Regions from separate parts of the Bradyrhizobium ontarionense genome, predicted to be linked through region 1. Evidence: predicted binding sites of a transcription regulator. Region 1 holds the regulator's gene; each other region holds the start of a gene.
What was found. Region 1 encodes PhoB, which activates phosphate uptake and scavenging genes when phosphate is short. Its sites were predicted from a motif close to TGTCATNNANCTGTCAT; they were not measured.
Positions count from the first base shown of each region.

Region 2: the regulator PhoB is predicted to act here: its motif matches at 2,300-2,316, upstream of LQG66_RS35770 (UDP-2,3-diacylglucosamine diphosphatase).
Region 3: the regulator PhoB is predicted to act here: its motif matches at 3,480-3,496, upstream of LQG66_RS02510 (DUF47 domain-containing protein).
Region 4: the regulator PhoB is predicted to act here: its motif matches at 4,390-4,406, upstream of LQG66_RS31320 (esterase-like activity of phytase family protein).

Region 1 is NZ_CP088156.1:3,464,919-3,470,977, forward strand. Features, by position in the region: gene LQG66_RS15660 (NADH-quinone oxidoreductase subunit B family protein) at 1-489, opposite strand, end outside; gene LQG66_RS15665 (HoxN/HupN/NixA family nickel/cobalt transporter) at 543-1,646, opposite strand; gene LQG66_RS15670 (trypsin-like serine protease) at 1,821-3,140, opposite strand; gene phoB (phosphate regulon transcriptional regulator PhoB) at 3,239-3,946, opposite strand; gene phoU (phosphate signaling complex protein PhoU) at 3,963-4,679, opposite strand; gene pstB (phosphate ABC transporter ATP-binding protein PstB) at 4,714-5,535, opposite strand; gene pstA (phosphate ABC transporter permease PstA) at 5,532-6,059, opposite strand, start outside.
Region 2 is NZ_CP088156.1:8,138,175-8,144,233, forward strand. Features, by position in the region: gene LQG66_RS35760 (tartrate dehydrogenase) at 1-573, shown strand, start outside; gene pyk (pyruvate kinase) at 731-2,149, shown strand; gene LQG66_RS35770 (UDP-2,3-diacylglucosamine diphosphatase) at 2,340-3,152, shown strand; gene LQG66_RS35775 (threonine ammonia-lyase) at 3,211-4,200, shown strand; gene LQG66_RS35780 (caspase family protein) at 4,218-5,867, opposite strand.
Region 3 is NZ_CP088156.1:600,752-606,810, reverse strand. Features, by position in the region: gene LQG66_RS02520 (peptide chain release factor 3) at 17-1,636, opposite strand; gene LQG66_RS02515 (inorganic phosphate transporter) at 1,775-2,782, opposite strand; gene LQG66_RS02510 (DUF47 domain-containing protein) at 2,793-3,437, opposite strand; gene LQG66_RS02505 (branched-chain amino acid ABC transporter permease) at 3,582-4,550, opposite strand; gene LQG66_RS02500 (branched-chain amino acid ABC transporter permease) at 4,552-5,415, opposite strand; gene LQG66_RS02495 (ABC transporter substrate-binding protein) at 5,495-6,059, opposite strand, start outside.
Region 4 is NZ_CP088156.1:7,146,691-7,152,749, forward strand. Features, by position in the region: gene ftsH (ATP-dependent zinc metalloprotease FtsH) at 1-1,093, shown strand, start outside; gene LQG66_RS31315 (methyl-accepting chemotaxis protein) at 1,204-2,889, shown strand; gene LQG66_RS31320 (esterase-like activity of phytase family protein) at 2,976-4,331, opposite strand; gene LQG66_RS31325 (DMT family transporter) at 4,469-5,398, opposite strand; gene LQG66_RS31330 (DMT family transporter) at 5,522-6,059, opposite strand, start outside.

The sequences.
Region 1 (6,059 bases):
CACCGGCAGCCCACGCTTCGAACGGAAGCTGGCGCCGAGCGCGCCGCCGACGTCGCTGCCCTCGAACTGCAGCCCGACGGCGTCTGTCGGGTTGACACCGGCCGCGGGAATCCCGCCATAGGCAGCACAGCTGCCGACGGCGACGACATAGTCCGCCAGCGGCGCAAGATCGAGCAGCCAGTGATAGATCGAGCGGTTGGTGCCTGCGAGCATGTTGAAGCGGCCAGTCAGGCCCGGCCCGCGTGCCACCGAACCTTCGAGCACGAGCAGGTCGAGTCGCTCGCGGCCGTCCCGGATCGCCTCAAGCAGGTCGACGACTTCGTCGCCGGTCTGCTCGCTGACCGAGGGGTGCCATACCAGATCGATGCCGGACTGGCGCAGCTCGTCGAACCAGCCGGAGGCGCCGCTTTCCAGGATCGACATGGTGCAGCCGCCGCAGCTCGCGCCCTGCAACCACAGCATCCGCGTCATCGTACCGGAGCCGTCCATCGTGAGCGTTCCATCCCAATCTCGGCCTGTCGCGTTCCGTCGGGCCGGCCGATTTAGCCCTTCAGCGGAAACGCCGGCAAGCGCGCCGCAACCGAAGGCGATGGCTTGCGCTGACGGCGCATGACGATGATGGCACCGATCCAGGCGGCGGGAAACAGACACGCCACCACGATACCGAGATTGGCCAGATAGCCATTCAGCGCGGCCGCCGTATCCCAAGGCCCGCCCGAGAGGCCGAGTTGCGGCCCGACAAGACTGAAGGCCTCGGCGCTGCCGATCACCAGAGCGATGGCGACCGATGCGCCGGTGATCACGAGATTATAACGGAGCTTGCGCACGGGATCGGTGAGCGCCCAGCGGTAGGCCCCGGCCATCAGCATGCTGTCAGCGGTATCCACAGTGGCCATCGCGGCGGCGAACAGCGCCGGGAACACCAGCACGTGAGCGAGACTGGCGCCCCGCGCGGCCTCGGTGGCCGACAGGCTCAACAGACCAATCTCGCTCGCGGTATCGAAGCCGAGGCCGAACAGGACGCCGAGCGGATACATGTGCCAGGCACGGCCGACCATGCGCAACAGCGGACGCAGCAGGCGGATCAGGAGGCCGCCTCCCGCGCGCCCGGCCTTGTCGGCATCACCTTGCGACGGCTGTTCGGCATGCGGCTGCGCGGACCGACGCCAGAGATTGATGAGCAGAACGAGATTGGCGCAGGCGATCAGCAGCAGGAAGACCGATGATACGGCTGTGCCGATCACCCCGCCGATCACCCTGACGGCGCTTTCGTCATTCATCAGCCCGGCGCCGGCGACGAGGCTCAACACGACCGTCGCAATGACGACGACGCTGGAATGACCGAGCGCGAAGTAAAGACCGGCAGCGCGCGGCGCGTCGCCGTCCTGCACGAGCTTTCTCACCACATTGTCGATCGCCGCAATGTGGTCGGCATCGACCGCATGGCGCAATCCGAGCAGCCAGGCCAGCATGGCGGTGCCGACAATGGCCGGACGGTCCGCATAGAGGGCGACCGCCCAGGCCCAGGCAAGGCCGTTGGCCGCCACCAGCCCCACAGCCAGGACCGCATTCCCCTGCGCCTGCCCCCGCCGCCGGAACAGCGCGGGCCGCGGGCCGTGGGGATGATCAATTGGAACAATCGTCATACGCTGGAGAGAGCAAGAGACGCGCCAGTTCGCCGTGGGCCCAGCCTCCAGGCCGAAAGCCGCGCGGAATCAAGGGGAGCAGGGCCTTCGATCGCGGATCGGCGTCCTCGATTGGCAAGCCGCTATCCGGTCACGCGCAGACAATGACCAGCCGCACGCCTTGATCACGCATCGTCAACGTGCAGATGCCCTCCTCTCCGCCACGATCTCACTCCGAACCGCCGCCTCGAACTGGCTCGCGGGTGCGGCGAACATCAATCGCGTCTCCTCGTGGAAGGCCGAGAAGATACCGACCACGGCCGGCTCGCCGCCGACCTCGGCCAGGATCGGCGAGCCCGAATAGCCGAAATTCGCCAGGCAATGGACGGTCAGCAGCCGGGCGTCCCTGGTCATGTCGGCGCGGCAGTTGCGCTGTCCGGTCGGCGAATAGCGCCGCTCCTGGCCGTAGCCGATCTCCGAGATCGTGCCTGCCTTGGTCGCTGCCGCGAGATCGTCGCGCGTGAGCGCCTTCACCGCCACCGGCCTCGACGGCAGATCGTCCTTCAGCACGATGAGCGCCCAGTCTGACGGCGAGCGATCGAGCGACCATTTGTCGTGCTGGGTCGGGACGAAGTCCGGGGCCACGATCAGGCGGTCTGCGACCGAGGACGCGGCTGGCGTGCCCCTGTTCATGCCGGCCAGGAAGCGGACGTTGCCGGGGCTGACCTGCGCGACCCCGTTGAACACGCAGTGTGCGGCGGTGAGCACGACGCGCGGAGCCACCAACGTGCCGGTGCACCAGCCGCCGGTGCTGTATTGCGCGACGGTGACCACGCCGATCGACGACGCCGGCCAGGATGTGGGATCGACGACCTCGCCGATGTGCCGATCGAGCCCGAGCAACTCTCCCGGCCTGGGGCTGGCGATGCCGGCGTCGGCCGATTCGAATTTCGGCTTCCAGTTGGCGATGATGGTCTCAGCCTGCCGCCGCTGCGCTTCGCTCAGCTTGACCCGCTGCACGTCGCGGCCGGCCGACCTCACCCCGTTGCGGCCGGCCATCACCAGCCAGGCGTAGCCCTGAACCGGATCCTGCTGCACCGATCGGCCGTCGAGCATCATCAGCCCGAGCATGTACTGCGACTGGGCGAAGCCCTGCGCAGCCGCGCGGGTGAACCAGCGTGCGGCCTCGCCGTAATCACAGGCAACGCCCTCACCATTGACGTAGGCGATGCCGAGATAATGCTGGGCGACGGCAAGCCCCTGATCCGCGGCCTTGCGATACCAGGCCAGCGCCTCGGCGGGGTTGCGCGGCTGGCCCCAGCCGAACGCGGACATGAAGCCGAGATCGAACTGCGCCCGCGCATCGCCCTTCCGCGCCAGCGGCGTGAGCCGACGCAGCGCCGCCGCATGCTCGCCGCTGCCGGCGGCGGCAACCGCTTCGTCGAGCTCGGCGGCCGAGGCGCCCACCACGGCGCCGAGCACCATGGCGAGACATATGATGATCGTCTTGATCAAGGGCGTCCGCTGGGACCGAAGACACTTCTGATGAGGCGCCCACCCAAAATGATCAAGACGGCATCGGCGTGGCGGAAAGCAGTCCGCCGCCTCCTTAATCAGGCCTGCTCGATCTTGGCAAAGCGATCGTCCAGGGCGTAGCCGGCCCCGCGCACGGTGCGGATCGGATCCTGCTCACGCCCGGGATTGAGCAGCTTGCGCAAGCGCCCGATGTGAACGTCCACGGTCCGCTCGTCGATGTAGATGTCGCGGCCCCAGACGCTGTCGAGCAGCTGCTCGCGGCTGAACACGCGGCCCGGATGCTCCAGGAAGAATTCGAGCAGCCGGTACTCGGTCGGGCCGAGATCGATCGGCCTGCCGGAGCGCGCCACGCGGCGCTTCTCGCGGTCGAGCTCGATGTCGCCATAGGTGAGCACGGTGGCGAGCCGCTCGGGGCTGGCGCGCCGCAGCAGACCCTTCACGCGGGCCAGCAGCTCGGGCACCGAGAACGGCTTGACGATGTAGTCGTCGGCGCCGGTCGCGAGCCCGCGCACGCGCTCACTCTCCTCGCCGCGCGCGGTCAGCATGATGATCGGCAGCTGCCTCGTCTCCGGCCGCGCCCGCAGCCGCCGGCACAGCTCGATGCCGGAGAGGCCCGGCAGCATCCAGTCGAGCACGACGAGATCCGGAATACGCTCCTTCAGCCGCGTGTCGGCCTCGTCGCCGCGCGCCACGGTCTCGACCTCGTAGCCCTCGGTCTCGAAATTGTAGCGCAGCAGCGTGGTCAGCGCTTCCTCATCTTCCACCACCAGAATGCGCGCAGCCATGTCTCAAGCGTCTCTCTCAGTTGCCGGGAATCGTGGTCGCAAAGCTCGTCATGTCGCCCTTGGGGCGCTTGTCCGTGATCTGCTGGCCCTCGATCATGTAGAACACCGTCTCCGCGATGTTGGTCGCGTGATCGCCGATCCGCTCGATGTTCTTGGCGCAGAACATCAGATGGATGCAGAACGAGATGTTGCGCGGATCCTCCATCATGTAGGTCAGGAGCTCGCGGAACAAGGACGTGCAGATGGCGTCGACTTCCTCGTCGCCCTTCCACACCGTCATCGCCGCCGGCAGATCATGCGCGGCATAGGCATCGAGCACGGTCTTGACCTGCGACTGCACGAGATCGGTCATGTGCTCGAGCCCGCGGATCAGCTTGAGCGGGTGGAAATCGCTCTCCAGCGCCGCGACACGCTTGCCGATGTTCTTGGCGAGGTCGCCGATGCGCTCCAGATCGGTCGCCACGCGCATCGCGCCGACGATCTCGCGCAGGTCGACCGCCATCGGCTGGCGCCGGGCGATCGTGAGCACGGCACGTTCCTCGATGACGCGCTGCAGCTTGTCGACCTCGGCATCGGTGGCGACCACCTTCTGCCCGAGCGCCACGTCGCGCCGCACCAGCGCATCGACGGAATCGACGATCAGCCGCTCGGCGAGGCCGCCCATTTCCGATACCAGCCGCGTCAGGTCCTGCAGATCGCTGTCGAACGCCTTGGCGGTATGTTCACTGGCCATGATGATCTCCTAGAGGCAATGATGCTGTCCGGCGTCAGCCGAACCGGCCGGTGATGTAGTCCTGGGTCCGCCGATCGCTCGGCGAGGTGAAGATCTTGCTGGTCTCATCGAACTCGATCAGCTCGCCGAGATACATGAAGGCGGTCTTGTCGGAGACGCGCGCCGCCTGCTGCATGTTGTGGGTGACGATCGCGATCGTGTAGTTATCGGACAGCTCCTGGATCAGCTCCTCGACCTTGGCAGTCGAGATCGGGTCGAGCGCCGAGCACGGCTCGTCGAACAGGATCACCTCCGGCCTGACGGCCACGGTGCGCGCGATGCATAGCCGCTGCTGCTGGCCGCCCGACAGCGACAGGCCGGACGCGTTCAGCTTGTCCTTGACCTCGTTCCACAGCGCGCCACCGCGCAGCGCCTTCTCGACGCGGTCGTCCATCTCCGACTTCGAGATCTTCTCGTAGAGGCGGATGCCGAAGGCAATGTTTTCGTAGATCGTCATCGGGAACGGCGTCGGCTTCTGGAACACCATGCCGACCCGGGCGCGCAGCAGGTTCAGATCGAGCTTGGGATCGAGGATGTTGGTGTTGTCGAGCATCAGCTGGCCGGTCGCGCGCTGGCCCGGATAGAGATCGTACATCCGGTTGAAGATGCGCAGCAGCGTGGACTTGCCGCAGCCGGACGGGCCGATGAAGGCGGTCACGCGGTTGGTGCCGAGCGACAGGTTGATGTTCTTCAGCGCCTGGTGCTCGCCATAATAGAAATTGAGATTGCGCGCGATCACCTTGGCCGGGGCGTCCGGCAGCGACTTGGAGGGAATGGCGGCCGTCGGGCTGCTCACGGATACGGACATATCGGTCATTTCGAGCTCCTCTCGGCGCCGAGAATGCGCGCGCCGATGTTCAGGGCCAGCACGGTCAAGGTGATCAGAAGGGCGCCGCTCCAGGCCAGCTGCTTCCAATAGGCATAGGGGCTCTGGACGAAATTGTTGATGGTCACCGGCAGGTTGGCCATGGTCTTGCTGAGGTTCAGGCTCCAGAACTGGTTCGACAGCGCGGTGAACAGCAAGGGCGCGGTCTCGCCGGCGACACGGGCGGTCGCAAGCAGGACGCCGGTGATGAGGCCGGAGCGCGCGGCCCGGTAGGCGATCCGCTTGATCACCAGCGAGCGCGGCAGACCAAGGGCGGAGGCCGCCTCACGCAACGGGTTGGGCACCAGCAGCAGCATGTCCTCGGTGGTGCGCAGCACGACCGGGATCACGATCACGGCGAGCGCGAGCGAGCCTGCGAGCGCCGAGAAGCCGCCCATCGGCACCACCACGGCACCGTAGACGAACAGGCCGATGATGATCGACGGCGCCGACAGCAGGATGTCGTTGATGAAGCG
Region 2 (6,059 bases), 3.8 Mb from region 1:
ATCATGCGCTACGCGTTCAAGCTCGCGCAGTCGCGTCCGCGCAAGTTCCTCACCGTCGTCACCAAGTCGAATGCGCAGCGTCACGGCATGGTGATGTGGGACGAGATCGCCGCCGAAGTGGCGCGCGAATTTCCCGACGTGACCTGGGACAAGATGCTGGTCGATGCCATGACCGTGCGCATGACCCTGCAGCCGAAGAGCCTCGACACCATCGTCGCCACCAACCTGCATGCCGACATCCTGTCCGATCTCGCCGGCGCGCTGGCCGGCAGCCTCGGCGTCGCGCCGACCGGCAACATCGATCCAGAGCGGCGCTTCCCGTCGATGTTCGAGCCGATCCACGGCTCGGCGTTCGACATCACCGGCAAGGGCATCGCCAATCCGGTGGCGACGTTCTGGACCGGCGCGCAGATGCTCGACCATCTCGGCGAAAAGGACGCAGCCGCGCGTCTGATGGCGGCAGTCGAGAAGGTCTGCGCAGCCGGCGTTCTCACCCCCGATGTGGGCGGCAAGGCGACGACCAAGGAGGTGACCGACGCCGTGATCGACGCGATCCACGGCTCCAACGCCTGAGGCGTACCTTTTTCCTACGCAATCTCGGCGTGCGCGGCGTCGCGCTTGCAATGGACGCCGCGGGGCGTATATCAGCCGCTCCCGCCGCGTCCCGCGCCTGCCAACGACATGCGCGCCATTCAGATGCGACACGCGGGCTGGGGAGAAAGGACACATCATGCGTCGTCACCGCCGAGCCAAGATTGTCGCGACCGTCGGCCCCGCCAGCAATTCGCCTGACATGCTGAAGGCGCTGTTTCTCGCCGGCGTCGACACCTTTCGCCTCAATTTCAGCCATGGCACGCAAGCCGATCACGCCAAGGTCCACGCCGCAATCCGCGCGCTGGAGAAGGAGGTCAAGCGTCCCATCGGCATCCTGATGGATCTGCAGGGGCCGAAAATTCGCGTCGGCACCCTGCGCGACAAGAAGATCGCGGTCGGGCCTGGCGAGACCATCCGTTTCGTCTTGAATGGGACCGAGGGCGACAAGACGTCGATCCCGCTGCCTCACCCCGAGATCTTTGCGGCGGTCGCGCCCGGTCACGATCTTCTGATCGACGACGGCCGCGTCCGCGTTCGCATCACCGGCCTCGGCGCCGACTGGATCGAGGCCAAGGTGATCGTGGGCGGTGCGATTTCGAATCACAAGGGCGTCAACCTGCCGGGCACCATTCTGGAACTGTCGCCGCTCACGACGAAGGACCGCTCGGATCTCGCGTTCGGGCTCGACCTCGGCGTCGACTGGGTCGCGCTCTCCTTTGTGCAGAAGCCGTCCGACGTGATCGAGGCGCGGGGCCTGATCAACGGCCGTGCCGGCATCATGTCCAAGATCGAAAAGCCCGCGGCGCTGGAACGGATCGACGACATCATCCAGCTGTCCGATGCGATCATGGTCGCGCGCGGCGATCTCGGCGTCGAGATTCCCAATGAGGACGTGCCGGGCAAGCAGAAGGAGCTGGTGCGTGCCTGCCGGCTCGCCGTGAAGCCCGTGATCGTCGCCACGCAGATGCTGGATTCGATGGTGGCGACGCCGACGCCGACGCGCGCGGAGGTCTCCGACGTCGCCACCGCGATCTATGACGGCGCCGATGCGGTGATGCTGTCGGCGGAATCGGCCAGCGGCGAGTATCCGCGCGAGGCGGTGGCGATGATGGACAGCATCATCAAGAGCACCGAAGCCCACAAGATGTATCGTTCGATCATCGAGGCCACGCAGCCGGGCGAGGACCAGACGCCGCCGCACGCGGTCGCCTCCGCCGCCGCCGATCTTGCGTCTGCGATCCATGCAAGCGCGATCGTCGCCTATACGTCGAGCGGCACGTCCGCCTCGCGGGTGGCGCGCAAGCGGCCCAGCCTGCCGATCCTGGCGATCACGCCGAACGAGGATGTCTCGCGCCGCATGTGCCTGTTGTGGGGCGCGCACAGCGTTCTGTCCCAGGACATCAAGAACTACGAGGAGATGGTCGAGCGCGCGACCTTCTTCGCGGTCCAGGAGGAGTTCGCGCGAGGCGGCGACCTGATCGTCGTCGTCGCCGGCATCCCGTTCGCGCAGGCCGGCACCACCAACAATCTGCGCGTCGTGACCGTGCCAAGGTAGGGGGCTGAATTTCCCTGCTCGCGCCGCCCGCCTGTCGCCTGATTGTCGCACCCCGCTGTTATCGCGGTGCAGTGACGGAGACACCGCGAGTCGTCGTACGAACGGTGTCAGCAGCGGTCCGGCAGGATGGGTTCTGCCGGCGCGGCCGTTCGTCATCGCAGTGTCATCAGGGACTGTTAGGTGGGCGAGCATGGGACTTGAGACTGCTGGTGAAGAGAGCCCGACCCGGCGCTATCGCACGTTGTTCATCTCCGACGTTCATCTCGGAGCCCGCGGGTCGCAGGCCAATCTCCTCGTCGACTTCCTGCGCCATCATGATGCCGATACGATCTATCTGGTCGGCGACATCATCGACGGCTGGGCGCTCAAATCGAGCTGGAACTGGCCGCAGTCGCACAACGACCTGGTGCAGAAGATGCTGCGCAAGGCGCGCAAGGGCGCCAAGGTCGTCTATGTGCCCGGCAATCACGACGAGTTCCTGCGCGGCTACTACGGCACGCATTTCGGCGGCATCGACGTCGTCGAGAATATCGTGCACACCGGCAGCGACGGCAAACGTTATCTGGTCATTCACGGCGACATCTTCGATCTGGTCGTGCAGAACGCGCGCTGGCTCGCCCATCTCGGCGACAAGGCCTATGACTTCGCGATCCAGATGAACCGCCTGGTCAACTTCTTCCGCCGCATGTTCGGTGTGCCCTATTGGTCGCTGTCGCAATGGGCCAAGCAGAAGGTCAAGAACGCGGTGAACTACATCGGTGCATTCGAGACGGCGTTGGCCGCTGAAGCCCGCAGGCATGGCGCCGATGGCGTGATCTGTGGCCACATCCATTGCGCTGTCATCCGCGACCAGGATGGGATCCGCTACATGAATTGCGGTGACTGGGTCGAGAGCTGCACGGCGCTGGTCGAGCACGAGGATGGCCGTTTCGAGATCCTGACCTGGACCGACCCGCTGCGGCAGCCGGCGCCGGTTCCGCAATTGGCGGCCCGCGCCGCCTGAGCCGACCGGACTCGCTGTGTCCCTTGCCTCTCGGTGACTGGGCGCGGTAAAATCGGGCATGACAGCTCATGCTCCGATCCTGCCCGTCACCGTCGCCGATATCGAGGCGGCGGCCCGCGTTCTCGCGCCCGTTGCGGTGCGCACGCCGCTTTTGCCGGCCCCCGTGCTCAACGAGCGGCTCAAAGCCAACGTATTCGTGAAGCCGGAGGTGCTGCAGCGGACCGGCTCGTTCAAGTTCCGCGGCGCCTACAACAAGCTGGCATCGATCCCTGAGGCGGCCCGCGCCAACGGCGTCGTCGCATTCTCGTCAGGCAATCACGCGCAGGGCGTGGCGCATGCCGCGCAGCTGCTGGGGATGCACGCCACGATCGTGATGCCCTCGGATGCACCAGTGGCCAAGCGCGAGCGCACCAAGGCGTTCGGCGCTGACGTCGTGCTCTACGATCGCGACCGTGAGGACCGCGAGGCGATTGCGCGCGACATCGCCGGAAAGCGTGGTTCGACGGTGGTGCCGCCCTACGACGATCCCTTCGTGATCGCGGGGCAGGGCACGGTCGGTTACGAGATTGTCGAGGATATCTCGGCGCTCGGCCTGTCGCCGGATCTGGTGATCGTGCCGGCATCGGGCGGCGGCCTGCTCGCCGGCGTGTCCACTGCGGTCAAGGCACGTTTCCCGCACACCCAAATGGTCGTGGCAGAGCCGGAGGGGTTCAACGACCATGCCCGCTCGCTCCGTGCCGGTCACCGGGAGGCTCATGACGCGAAGGGGCGCACCATCTGCGATGCACTGATGGCCGCGATCCCCGGCGAGATCACCTTCGCCATCAACAGCCGTTTGTTGTCGGCTGCCGTCGAGGCGTCGGATGAAGAGGTGGGGCGCGCGGTGGGCTTTGCGTTCCGCGAGCTGAAGCTCGTGGTCGAGCCTGGCGGCTCGGTCGGGCTTGCGGCCTTGCTGGCGGGGCGGCTGGACGTCGCAGGCAAGACCGTCGTGATCGTGCTGTCCGGCGGCAATGTCGATGCCGATCTCTACGCCAGGCTGATCGCCTGAGCCCTGCTGGATTGGCCTCAGCGGAAGCCGAGGCCGCCCCGTCCAAATCCTCCTCCGCTCCCCCGCGGTCCCGACTGCGCGAGGTGCGGGGTGCCGGGCCCGCGCATCGGCCCTGGGCCGCGCGCCAGTGATGGACGCGAGGAGGTGATATTCGGCTTGAACGGTCCGGACCTGCCAGGGTGACGCTCGGCATCACGGGTCTCGAAGCGAGGGCTCGAGATACGTTTGAGCGGATCGCGCTGGATCTTGGCGGCCGACGCCGGGTTTGACGGGGACACGGTCTGACCCGCCTTATTGCCCTGACCGAGTGGCGCCGCGTTGAGGACCTTCTGAGGACCGCCCTTGTTGATGGGGTTGCCGCTGGTGACGACTGTCGACGGCAGCGGTTGTCGCGGCGGCAGGTTGTTGGCAGGTAGCTTCGGCAGTAGGCCGGGACGGCCATTCAGCTGATCGCCGAGGTTGAGCGGCCGTGCGACCGGCGTCATTTGCGGTGGCAGCATCAGCCGGCTCGGCTGCAGCATCGGGACAGCCCGAGGCTGAACCTGCAGCCGGAGCGCGACCGGCGCATAGGGGCTGTCGGCATAGGTCTCGCTGAAGCTCTTGTAGGCGGCCGGTGAGTTCGCCAGAACCGTTTCGTGCCACGCCGCGGCCTGCACGAGGCCGGCGAGCAGCGCACGGATGCGGTCGGCCAGCGGATCGCGCGGGTACATCTCGACGAACTCGCGATAATATTGCGGCCGGTTTTCCGACAGCACGTAGTCGTAGGCCTGCCGCACGGAGCGGCTGGGCAGGTTGGCCGCCATTTGGATGACCGGCGCATTTTCAGCAGGGCGTGCCGCCGCGACCAGCGTATTGCCGAAGAAGGTGAAATCGCTGGTGAGCGACGAGCTCTCCCATGGCGTCTGCCGACCGTCGGTCGTCTGATTCACCCGCAGACGGACGCGCTTGAACAATTGCTCGATCGGCAGGTTCGGCTGCTGCGCGAGATTGAGAAAGGCCTGCGCGTAAGGGCTGTGCTCGCCGCGTCCGTCGAGCGCCTCTTCGCCCGGCGAGGTCGAATAGCCAACGATCGAGCCGTTTGGCGCATCGACGATGGCCAACCCGCGTCCGGCATCGTTCACTGAGGGAAATGGATTGTTGCGGCAGGCGTCGAGCACGACGATCCGCATCCGGCTCGGGACGGCCTCCAGCGTCGCCATCAGGTCGACCAGCCGGACCGTGCTGGTCGCAAGATCCGACGGTGCGGAGATGCGGGCATCGATCGGGATCAGGTAGTTCTCGCCCGCGAGCTGAACGCCGTGACCGGCATAGTAGACCATCGCCACCGCGTTCGGACCATGCGCTGCGACCCGGCTCGAGAAATCCTGTACGACCTTCAGCATCTCGTTCTGCGTGAGGTCGGTCGCCGTGATGACCTCGAAGCCGGCCGAGTTCAACAATTGCGCGACCGCGTGGGCGTCGTTGTCCGGATTGTCCAGCGTCGGCGCATTCTGGTAGCTCGAATTGCCGATCACGAGCGCGACGCGCGGTTCTGGCTCCTGGGCCGACGGCGTGCCTTTGTTGTCTGCCGTGCTCGGCAGCGGCGCCGCCAGCGCGCGCGGCGGCGTCTGGAGGCTCTCGATATCGCCGCCGGCGGCCCTTGCCGAACTCGCGCCGGCACAGGTCATCAACCCCAGCAGCGCGGCGGTGAGCAGCAATTTCCAACCAGAAATATCAGCATGGGACGTCGGACCGGACACGGCGTTCTCCTCGAGCAATGCGCGACGCGCGATGGCATGAGGATCACGGTAGGCGGATCATGCACGGGCGTACGTGACCCGCGTCACCTGCCGATGGCGGTGTGGCGGACTCCGGTACGG
Region 3 (6,059 bases), 2.9 Mb from region 1:
CACCGGAAGCTGCAGCTCACGCTTTCTTCTTCACGTCCTTGACGTTGGAGAAGACGATGCCTTCCGCGCGTTCCTTGGTGTAGCCGAGATAGAACTCGTTCTTGGCCAGGAACACCGGATCGCCATCGACGTCGTCGGCGACGCCGGAGCCGTTGGCGGCGATGAAGGCCTCCAGCTTCTTCCTGTCGTCGCAGGAGATCCAGCGCGCCAGCGAAAACTCGGAGATCTCGAACTCGACAGGCAACGAATATTCGGCATCGAGCCGCGCCTTGAGCACGTCGAGCTGCAGCGGGCCGACCACGCCGACCAGCGCCGGTGCGCCGTCGCGCGGCCGGAACACCTGCACGACGCCCTCCTCCGACATCTGCTGCAGCGCTTCCTTCAGCTTCTTGGCCTTCATCGCGTCGGTGAGCCGGACGCGGCGGACGATTTCCGGCGCGAAGCTCGGCACGCCGACGAAGGTGAGGTCCTCGCCCTCGGTCAGGGTGTCGCCGATGCGAAGCGAGCCGTGGTTGGGAATGCCGACGACGTCGCCGGCAAACGCCTCGTCCGCGACCGAGCGGTCCTGGGCGAAGAAGAATTGCGGGCTCGACAGCGGCATGGTCTTGCCGGTGCGCACCAGCTTCGCCTTCATGCCGCGATTGAGCTTGCCTGAGCACAGCCGCGCGAACGCGATGCGGTCGCGGTGATTGGGATCCATGTTCGCCTGGATCTTGAACACGAAGGCGCTCATGCGCGGCTCGGCGGCGTCGACCTTGCGCAGGTTGGAGTCCTGCGCACGCGGCGACGGCGCGTAGCGACCAAGGCCCTCCAGGAGATCGCCGACGCCGAAATTGCGAAGCGCGCTGCCGAAATAGACCGGCGTCAGATGTCCTTCGCGGAACGCCTCCAGGTCGAACGGCTTGCAGGCCTCCTTGACCAGCTCCAGCTCATCGGTGATCTGGCTGATGTCGAGATTGGCGTTGATCTTGCCGAGCTCCGAGATCTCGATCTGCTGCGCCGCGCCGGTCTTGGCTCCGCCGCCTTCGAGCAGGCGCACGCCGCCGTCGCGGATGTCATAGGTGCCGACGAAGTCGCGGCCGCGGCCCACAGGCCAGGTCATCGGCGTGGTGTCGAGCGCCAGCGTCTTCTCGATCTCGTCCATGAGATCGAACGTGTCGCGGCTCTCGCGGTCCATCTTGTTGATGAAGGTGATGATCGGGATGTCGCGCAGGCGGCAGACCTCGAACAGTTTTCGCGTGCGCGCCTCGATGCCCTTGGCGGCGTCGATCACCATCACGGCGGAGTCAACCGCGGTCAGCGTGCGGTAGGTGTCCTCGCTGAAGTCCTCGTGGCCCGGCGTGTCCAGCAGGTTGAAAACCAGCCCCTCGAACTCGAAGGTCATCACCGAGGTAACGACCGAGATGCCGCGCTCGCGCTCGATCTTCATCCAGTCGGAGCGGGTGTTGCGGCGCTCGCCCTTGGCCTTGACCTGGCCGGCGAGGTTGATGGCACCGCCGAACAGCAGCAGCTTCTCGGTCAGCGTGGTCTTGCCGGCGTCCGGGTGCGAGATGATGGCAAAGGTGCGCCGACGCGCCACCTCGTCGGACAAGGCGGTGCGGGCGGGCTGTTCGGTCGTGACGGCGGAATCGGACATGAGGCGGCGGGCGTCGTTTCGGGGCCAGAGCGTTGGATTTGACAGGAAACGCGCGGGATCACGGCCGTCGCGCGCCCTCCATATAGGCGTTTTGCACCGCAACTCCAACCGGCGAGTTGAGCTTCGCCGGGACCCGGATCAGTGCCGCAGCACCGACACCAGCCAGAATGTCAGCGCCGAGACGATGGCAGAGGCCGGAATCGTGAAGACCCAGGCATAGACGATCGATCCGGCCACGTTCCACCGCACCGCCGAGGCACGCCGGGCCGCGCCGACGCCGACGATCGCCCCGGTGATGGTGTGGGTGGTCGAGACCGGCACGCCGAGGAAGGTCGCCAGGAACAGGGTAATGGCGCCGCCGGTCTCGGCGCAGAAGCCCTGCATCGGGGTCAGCTTGGTGATGCGCAGGCCCATGGTCCGCACGATGCGCCAGCCGCCCATCAGCGTGCCCAGCGCCATCGCCGCCTGGCACGACAGCACGACCCAGAACGGCACCGTGAAATCGCCGCCGAGGTGCCCCTGCGAGTACAGCAGCACCGCGATGATGCCCATGGTCTTCTGCGCGTCGTTGCCCCCGTGGCCGAGCGAATAGAGCGAGGCGGAGGCGAACTGCAGGATACGGAAGGCGCGGTCGACCGCGAACGGCGTCGAGCGCACCGAGGCCCAGGACACGATCGCGACCAGGATCATCGCCAGCACCAGTCCGACGAAGGGCGACAGCACGATGGCCAGGATCGTCTTCGACAGGCCGCTCCAGACGGCGGCCGAGATGCCGGCCTTGGCGATCCCCGCCCCGACCAGCCCGCCGATCAGCGCGTGCGAGCTCGATGACGGAATGCCGGCCGCCCAGGTCACCAGGTTCCAGACGATGGCGCCGATCAGCGCGGCGAAGATCACCTGCGCATCGACGATGGCGGGATCGATGATGCCGGTACCGATGGTCTGGGCGACGTGCAGCCCGAACACCGTGAACGCCACGAAATTGAAGAAGGCGGCCCAGAATACCGCATATTGCGGCCGCAGCACCCGGGTCGAGACGATGGTCGCGATCGAGTTGGCGGCGTCGTGCAGGCCGTTCAGGAAGTCGAAAGCGAGCGCGACGGCGATCAGGCCGAACAGGATCGGGAGACCGAGCGGAGCATCCACGGCGCGGCCCCTAGACCTGTTCGATCATGATCGAATTGATCTCGTTGGCGACGTCGTCGAAGCGGTCGGCGACCTTCTCCAGATGGTCGTAGATCTCGGCGCCGACGATGAAGTCCATCGTGTTGGCGTGGCGGTGCTTGAGGAACAGCTCCTTGAGGCCGATGTCGTGGAGGTCGTCGACGCGGCCCTCGAGCTTGGTCATCTCCTCGGTGATCGCGGTGATCATCGGCACGTTCTGTCCGATCGCCTGCAGCAGCGGCAGCGCCTTGCCGATCAGGTTGGCGCACTCGACCAGCAAGGTGCCCATCTCGCGCATGGTCGGCTCGAACTCCTTGACCTCGAACAGCACCACGGCCTTGGACGTCTGCTGCATCTGGTCGATGGCGTCGTCCATCGAGGTGATCAGGTTCTTGATGTCGCCGCGATCGAACGGCGTGATGAAGGTGCGGCGGACGGCGGTCAGCACCTCGCGGGTGATGTTGTCGGCCTCGTTCTCGAACTGGTTGACGCGCTGGCAATGGCGGAGAATGTCATCGCCGCCCTGCAGCATGTCCTGCAGCGCATGCGCGCCCTCGATCACCACCTTGTTGTGGCGGGCGAACAAATCAAAAAACCGCTCCTCCCGCGGGAGGACGGCGCGAAACCAGTTCAGCATGGGACGAGGTCCATCGATTCCGAAAACGGGCCAGGGCCGGCCCGTCACAGAACTGTCATATCGCGGATCAGGCCCAGGCAGAAGCGATGGCCGGATCATCCACCGGTTTCTGAGGACCGGCCGATGCTGTTGCAAATCAATAGCTTACAGGGAGCGCTTGAAGAAATGGGCGATTTCGCCGACCACGCCGCGGCGGAACGTCAGCACGCAGGCGACGAAAATGGTGCCCTGGATCACCGTCACCCACTGGCCAAAGCCGGCCAGATATTGCTGCATGCCGACGATCACGAACGCACCGACCACGGGTCCGAACACCGTGCCGAGACCACCGACCAGGGTCATCAGCACGATCAGCCCCGACATCGGGACTTCGACGTCGGTCAGCGAGGCATTCTGGGCAACGAACACCTTCAACGCGCCGGCAAAGCCGGCGAGCGTCCCCGACAGGATGAAGGCGAGCAGCTTGTACTGGTCGGTCTTGTAGCCGAGCGAAATCGCGCGCTGCTCGTTCTCACGGATCGATTTCAGCACCTCTCCGAACGGCGAGTTGATGGTGCGGAAGATCAGCAGGAAGCCGGCGAGGAAGCCCACCAGCACGACGTAATAGAGCACGGTCGGCTTGGACAGGTCGAGGATGCCGAACATCCGCCCCTGCGGAATACCCTGAATGCCGTCCTCGCCATGGGTGAACGGCGCCTGCAGGTAGATGAAATACAGAAGCTGCGACAGCGCCAGGGTGATCATCGCGAAATAGATGCCCTGGCGGCGGATCGAGATATAGCCGGTGATGACCGAAAGAACGAACGATCCGGCGATGCCGACGAGGATGCCGAGCTCGGGCGGCAGTCCCCACACTTTCAGGGCATGCGCGCTGCAGTAGCCTGCTGTCCCCAGGAACATCGCATGGCCGAACGACAACAGGCCGCCATAGCCGATCAGCAGGTTGAAGGCGCAGGCGAGCAGCGCGAAGCACAGCGCCTGCATGACGAAGAACGGGTAGAGCCCGGTCCAGGGCACGATGGCGAGCAGCGCCGCCATGATGACGAACACGATCATCTCGTCGCGCATCGCGCGCGGGGTGATCGGCAGGGTCGCGTCGGTGATCGATGTCATGTCAGGCCGCCCGTCCGGTCAGACCCGTCGGCTTCACCAGGAGCACCAGGACCATCAGAACGAAGACCACGGTGTTGGAAGCCTCAGGATAGAAATATTTGGTCAGTCCCTCGACCACGCCGAGCGCGAAGCCGGTGATGATGGAGCCCATGATGGACCCCATGCCGCCGATCACGACCACGGCGAACACCACGATGATGATGTTCTCGCCCATCAGCGGCCGGACCTGGTTGATCGGCGCAGACAGCACGCCCGCAAGCGCGGCGAGCCCGACGCCGAGACCGTAGGTCAGCGTGATCATGCGCGGCACGTTGATGCCGAACGCCCGCACCAGGGTCGGATTTTCAGTCGCGGCGCGCAAATAGGCGCCGAGCCGGGTCCGCTCGATCAGGAACCAGGTCGCAATGCAGACGACCAGGGAGAATATGACGACCCAGCCGCGATAGACGGGCAGAAACATGAAGCCGAGATTCATGCCGCCGCGGAGCTGATCGGGGATCGCATAAGGCAGGCCGGACGAGCCGAAGAAGTTCTGGAACACGCCCTGGATGATCAGCGCCAGTCCGAACGTCAGAAGCAGGCCGTAGAGATGATCGAGCCCGGCAATCCATTGCAGCATGGTACGTTCGAGGACCATGCCGAAGATGCCGACGATGATCGGGGCCAGCAGCAGCGCCCACCAATAGCCGATCCCGCCGATGCTCAGCAGGAAATAGGCGCAAAACGCGCCCATCATGTAGAGCGCGCCATGCGCGAAGTTGATGATGTTGAGCATGCCGAAGATGACGGCAAGCCCGAGACTGAGCAGCGCGTAGAACGAGCCGTTGATCAGTCCGACCAGGAGCTGTGCGTAGAGGGCCTGCATCGTCTTGTTCTGTTTTCTCTCGGCGTTTCCCTAGAAAGACAGCAGCCCCGGCGACATCAGCCGCCGGAGCCGCAGCGGCTCACTTCTTCAACAGGGCGCACGCGCTCTTGTCGAGCGGCGTGAAGGCCTGGTCGCCCGGCACCGAGCCGACCAGCTTGTAGAGATCCCACGGTCCCTTGGACTCCGAGGGCTTCTTGACCTCGAACAGATAGGCGGTGTGGATGGTGCGGCCGTTGGGCTGGATCTCACCCTTGCCGAACAGCGCATCCTCGGTCGGGATCGACTTCATCTTGTCGACGACCTTGACGCCGTCATGCGGGTTCTCGCCGAGCGCGTCCAGCGCCTTGAAGTAATGCGACAGGCCCGCATAGACGCCGGCCTGAACCATGGTCGGCGGCGCGGCGTTCTTCATCCGTTTGGCGAAGCGCTCGGAGAAGGCGCGGGTCTGGTCGTTCATGTCCCAGTAGAAGGTCTCGGTGAAGTTGAGGCCTTGCGCGATGTCGAGCCCGATCGACTTGACGTCGGTCAGGAACAGCAACAGGGCGGCGAGCTTCTGGCCGCCCTTGTTGATGCCGAACTCGGCGGCCTGCTTGATCGTGTTGGTGGTGTCGCCGCCGGCATTGGCAAGGCCGATGACCTTGGCG
Region 4 (6,059 bases), 3.7 Mb from region 1:
GCCCTGCATCATCTTCATCGACGAGCTCGACGCGCTCGGCCGCAGCCGGACAGCGGGCGGTCCGATGGGCGGCTATGATGAGAAGGAGCAGACGCTCAATCAGTTGCTGGCCGAGCTCGACGGCTTCGATCCAAGCTCCGGCGTCATCCTGCTCGCGGCGACCAACCGGCCTGAGATTCTCGATCCGGCGCTGCTGCGCGCCGGCCGCTTCGACCGCCAGGTGCTGGTCGATCGGCCGGACAAGATCGGGCGGCTCGCGATCCTCAAGGTGCACGTCAGCAAGATCACGATGGCCGACGGCGTCGAGCTCGACAAGGTCGCCGCGCTCACCGCCGGTTTCACCGGCGCCGATCTCGCCAACCTGATCAACGAGGCCGCGATCGCGGCGACGCGCCGCAAGGGTCACGACGTCACGTTCGATGATTTCACCGTCGCCATCGAGCGGATCGTCGCCGGCCTCGAAAAGAAGAGCCGTGTGCTCAACCCCGCCGAGCGGCGCAGGGTCGCCTATCACGAGATGGGCCATGCCCTGGTCGCCGCCAATCTGGCCGGGGTCGATCCGGTGCAGAAAGTCTCGATCATTCCGCGCGGCGTCGGCGCGCTCGGCTATACGATGCAGCGGCCGACCGAGGATCGCTTCCTGCTCGCGGTCAGCGAATTGAAGAACCGCATCGCAGTGCTGATGGGCGGCCGTGCCTCGGAACAGCTCATCTTCGATGGCGACGTCTCGACCGGTGCCGCCGACGACCTGCAGCGCGCGACCGAGATCGCGATCGAGATGGTCACGAAGTACGGCATGGATGCAAAGGTCGGCCAGCGCACCTACGCGCCACGGCCGCTGACCTCGTTCCTGCAGCCGCAGGACCAGGTCGTCTCAGCGGCGGAGGAGACCGGGCGCGAGATCGACCTCGCCGTGCGCGAGCTCGTCGCCGACGGTGGTGCTCGCGCGCGCGCCATTCTCGAGGGCCATCGGCAGGATCTCGAGCAGGGCGTGGCGCTGTTGATCGCGAAGGAGACGCTGACGGCCGAGGAGTTCGCGCCGTTGCGGCCGGCGTCCACCTCAGCCACAGGAGAGGCGGCCGTCGGAAGTTGATCCGGGTTTTTACGGATATTGTCCGCAACGGAACTCTAACCATCACCTGATGAATCTGTCGTCAGTTATCCTTGACAGATCGATCACATCGATCGGGTGGAGTTTCTCGCGTGCTGCTGAACAACCTGAAGATTGCCCCCAAGCTCGCCATCGTCGTCGGCATCGCGCTGTTGGGCCTCGCGGCGGCCGGCACGTTCGCTGGCAATCTCATGCAGAACGAGATGATCAACGCCCGCATCGAGGAGTGCCGGGCGATCGTCGAGACCGCGCGCAACATGGCTCTCGGCCTCGTCAAGGAGGTCGAAGCCGGCAAGATGACGAAGGAGGCCGCGATCGACGAGTTCGTCAAGCGCGGCAGCACGATGACCTTCGACAAGGGCATGGGCTACCTTTTCGCCTATACGATGGACGGCAACGTCGTTCTGTCTCAGGATCCGAAGCAGCGCGGCCAGAACGTCATCGATTTCGAGCTCAACGGCCGCAAGCTCGTCGTTGAGCTGCGCGACGGCGTCGCCAAGGACGGTGACGTAACCTTGCGTTACGAATATCTGCGCCCCGGTCAGGAGCAGCCGACCCGCAAGATCTCCTATGCGGTCATGATTCCGGGCTGGAACACGTTCGTGGGCACCGGCGTCTACGTCGACGATCTCGACGCCAAGCTGAAGCCGCTGAAATGGATGATGTGGCTGGCCTGCGCCGGCATCGCCGTCATTGCCGGCGGGATGACCTGGCTGATCAGCCGCAGCATCAGCGTGCCGCTCGATCGTCTCGGCATCCGCATGCGCGAGATCGCCGATGGCCAGCTCGATGGTGAAATTCCCGGGGTCGGCCGCGGCGACGAGATCGGCGGGATGGCCGCGACCGTCCAGATCTTCAAGGACAACGCGCTGCGGATGCGCGAGCTCGAGCAGGCCGAGGCCGCGACCCAGCAGCGCACGGCCGCCGAGCGGCGCGCCGCCATGCAGAACCTGGCCGCCGATTTCGAGCGCAGCGTCAACGGCATCGTCCGCTCGGTGGCGTCGGCCGCCGAGGGCATGCAGCACACTGCCCAGTCGATGACGTCGACCGCGACCGATGCCAGCTCGCGCGCCTCGACCGTCGGCGCCGCGACCCAGAGCGCGAACGACAATGTCGGCACGGTCGCCGCCGCCGCCGAGGAGCTGTCCAGCTCGGTCAATGAGATCTCCCGTCAGGTCGCCCGCTCCAGCGAGATCGCGAGCAAGGCGGTCAACGACGCCGAGCGCACCAACGCCACCGTGCAGGTGCTGTCGACCGGCGCCGAGAAGATCGGCGAGGTCGTGAAGCTGATCCACTCGATCGCGGCGCAGACCAATCTGCTGGCGCTGAACGCCACGATCGAGGCCGCCCGCGCCGGCGAATCCGGCAAGGGCTTTGCGGTCGTCGCCTCCGAGGTCAAGGCGCTTGCCAACCAGACCGCGAAGGCGACGGAGGAGATCTCGGCCCAGGTCGCGGCGATGCAGACGTCGACCCAGGATGCGGTCGCAGCGATCAGCGGCATTACCCAGACCATCGCGCAAATGAGCGAGATCACCAACTCGATCTCGACCTCGATTGCACAGCAGGGCGACGCAACGCGCGAAATCGCCCGCAACATCCAGTCGGTTGCTGCCGGCTCGAACGAGATCAGCACGCATATCGGCGGCGTGACCAGGGCGGCGGAAGCGACCGGCGTGGCTGCGTCCGAGGTGCTGTCGAGTGCGCGCGAGCTCGACAGCCAGTCCGGCCTGCTGCAGCAGGCGGTTGACGGCTTCATGGCCAAGGTGCGGGTCGCTTGATCGAACCCGGGCGCTGTCGTCGCGGGAGGCGATAGCCTCCTCAAAAGAACGGCACCCAGGTCGTCAACCCCTCGATCGCGCAGCCGCTACTTCGCCTTGAGGAAGTCGCCGACTTCCAGCAGCACGAACTCGTTGTCATCAGCCTTGTTGGGATCGCGGCTGGACGAGAACGGCAGGTTGTTGTCATTGCCGACGATGATGTGCGTGTCGTCGACACGATCGACGTTCTCGATCGTGAAGAACGGGAAGGTGAGCACGCCGTCGTTGAGCGGCTTGCGCGCCTTCTTGTCCGGATCCTTGATCTTCATCAGGTCGATATAGGCGATCTTGCGGACCGGCTTGCCGACATTGGCGTCGGACAATTCGATCTTGTAGACGCGCTTGAACTTGGCGACGTCAGGAAAGCAGTTCTCGCCGCGGACGCCTTGCGGACAGGCCTTGTCGCTGGTGCCCTCGCCATTGTCGCGCTCGATGATCAGGCCTTGGCTCGGGTCGATCATGTTGAAGTCGCCGATCGCATTGCCGTTCTGCTCGAACACGTACTGCCAGTAGCGGCCGGTGAACTTCTCGGCGGCGACGTCGAATTCGAGGATGCGCGAGGCTTCCTTGCCGTCGACCTTGTCCCACTCCTTCTTGTCGGCGTCCCACAGCGGGCCTTCGAGCAGGCCGTAGATGAACTTGCCGTCGACGGACGAGGCGAAGCCCTCGAAGCCCTTCGAGCGGCGCAGATTGACGTTGGTGTAGGTCGCGCCGGGCGCCCCCGGTGATTGCACCGCCCAATGGTCGGGCGAGCGGACCGGCTTGCCGTCCGCAATCGTCTCGAACACGCTCAGCACCTTGCCGCTCTTGTCCGCCTTGATGATGTAGGGGCCGAATTCATCGCCGATCCAGAGATTGTCGCCGATGATCTGAAAGCCCTCGGTGTCGAAATCGGCGCCGGTCAGATAGCGCTTGGCGGTGTCCTCATGGACGATACGGAACGGGACTTTCCTGTCGAGATCGTGGAGGAAGATGGTCTCGAGCCGTTCGACCTTGCCGCCGGTCCAGTCGATCTTGTAGTGGTTCAGATACAGCATGGAGTCCGGCGAGTTGTAGCGCGAGCCCATGCCGTTGTCGGTGAGCACCCAGAACGTGCCGTCGGCCATCTTCTTGATGCCGGAGTGGCCCTGCAACGGTTGTCCTTTGAACGGCAACGACACCCCGGTGGGGCGTTCATAGGACTTGCCCATGACGGTCCCGATCGCGTCGATACGCTTGCCGGTCGTATACTTGCCGGAGGTCTTGAGATCGGTCGGCGCGTCGGACGGGGCGTCGACGAACGATTCGGCGGGCATGACCGCGTGGCCCGCGAGCGTCGCGGGGAATTCACCTTCGCCCTGAGCCAGCGCGGCGCCGGCGCTCAGAACGAGGGCGGCAACGGTGGAAAGCAGATATCGATGCATGGGAAGCCTCCAGAGACCTTGATCATGGGCCGTTCTGAAGAGGAGGCCTGACGCGCCGCTGACGGTTCGATGACAGCCTGATGATGCTCCCCGATCTTCATGAGGCGTCTTGCCGCAACGGACCGGCCTTCGGCGCATCAGCGGATCGAGGTTACCGGAGCGGCAACGCGGGACGCCACGATGACGCCGGCGATGACCAGCGTATAACCCGCGAGGTGAAACAGGCGTAGCTCCTCGCCCAGCAGCACGATCGCCAGGACGGAGCCGAACAGCGGCACCAGATGCAGGAACGGCGCCGCGCGATTCGGCCCGATCAGGCTGATGCCGCGATTGAAGAACAGATAGGCCAGCGTCGAGGCGAACACGACGACGTAGCCGAGCGTCGCGACCGACAGCAGGTCCAGCTTGAGTACGAAGCCCGACGAATATTCCCAGACGGCGAACGGCAGCAGCAGCACCGCGCCGGCCGCTGTGCACCACGAGATCAGCGACAACTGGTGTACCGCCGGCCGGCGTGTCATCGCGGCGGAATAGAGCCCGAACACCAGCAGCGCGCCAGCGAACATCAGGTCGCCGCGGTTGAACTGGATGGCGGCGAGCGCGCCGAGATCGCCGCGCAGCAGGATCACCAGCACGCCGATCAGGGACATCGCGATTCCTGCGAACTGGGCCTTGGTCAGCCGCATGCCGAACAACAGCAGAGACCACAGCGCCACGAACAGCGGCGTCGAGGACTGGATCAGCAGCCCATTCAGCGCCTGGGTGTATTGCATCGCCCAATAGGACAGCGCGTTATTGATCGCGAAGCCGGTCAGCGCAAGCAGCAGCATGAGTGGCCAATGCGCGAACAGCGTTCGCCAGTCCCGCATCAGGTGGCCCTTCGCGAACGGCCACAGCATCAGGAAGGTTCCGATCCAGCGGATGCAGGACAGCGTCAGCGGCGGCACGTGACCGGCGACGTAGCGCGCCAGCACGATATTGCCGGCCCAGAACAGCGAGGCCAGCGTGAGCAGCAGATAGGGCTGATTGTTGAGCCAGGACAGCGGCTGACGATGTGGGGCAGGCAAGGCGGCCAAGGGTGCTCAAAGAGACCCGTCAATCTGGGCCGAATCCGACCGCCTCGCAAGCGCGCGGAGCGGATTGGTGCCATGCACGAAGCCGCAACTTGCCAGCGGGCGCGCGGGATGACTTCAGGTCGCCTGCCTGCGCGAGGCGATGAACACGCCGGCCAGCACCAGCGCAAAGCCGAACACGTGAAAGATCTGAGGCTGCTCGCCGAGGAAGACGAAGGCCATGATCGAGCCGAACACCGGAACGACGTGGAAAAACGGGGCCGCGCGATTGGCGCCGATCAAGAGCACGCCGCGATTGAAGCAGAGATAGGCGATGGTCGAAGGAAAGATCGCGACGTAGAGCAGTGACATCAGGTTCCTGGCGTGGAACGCCATCACCGGACGTGCCTGGAGCTCCCAGATCAGGAGCGGAATGAGGCTGGTCGCGCCGCAGCCGAAGGTGAAGGCGACCATTGACAGGCCGTGGATCTGCGGGCGCCTGAAGGACAGTACCGAGTAGAAGCCGAAGATCGCCATCGCGAGCAGGAAGATCAGGTCGCCTTTGTTGAAGGTGATGCTGGCGAGCGCGGTCGGGTCGCCGCGCGTCAGGATCAGCAGCACGCCGGCGAGCGACAGCACGATGCCGATGGCCTGCGCCAAGGTCAGGTGCACACGA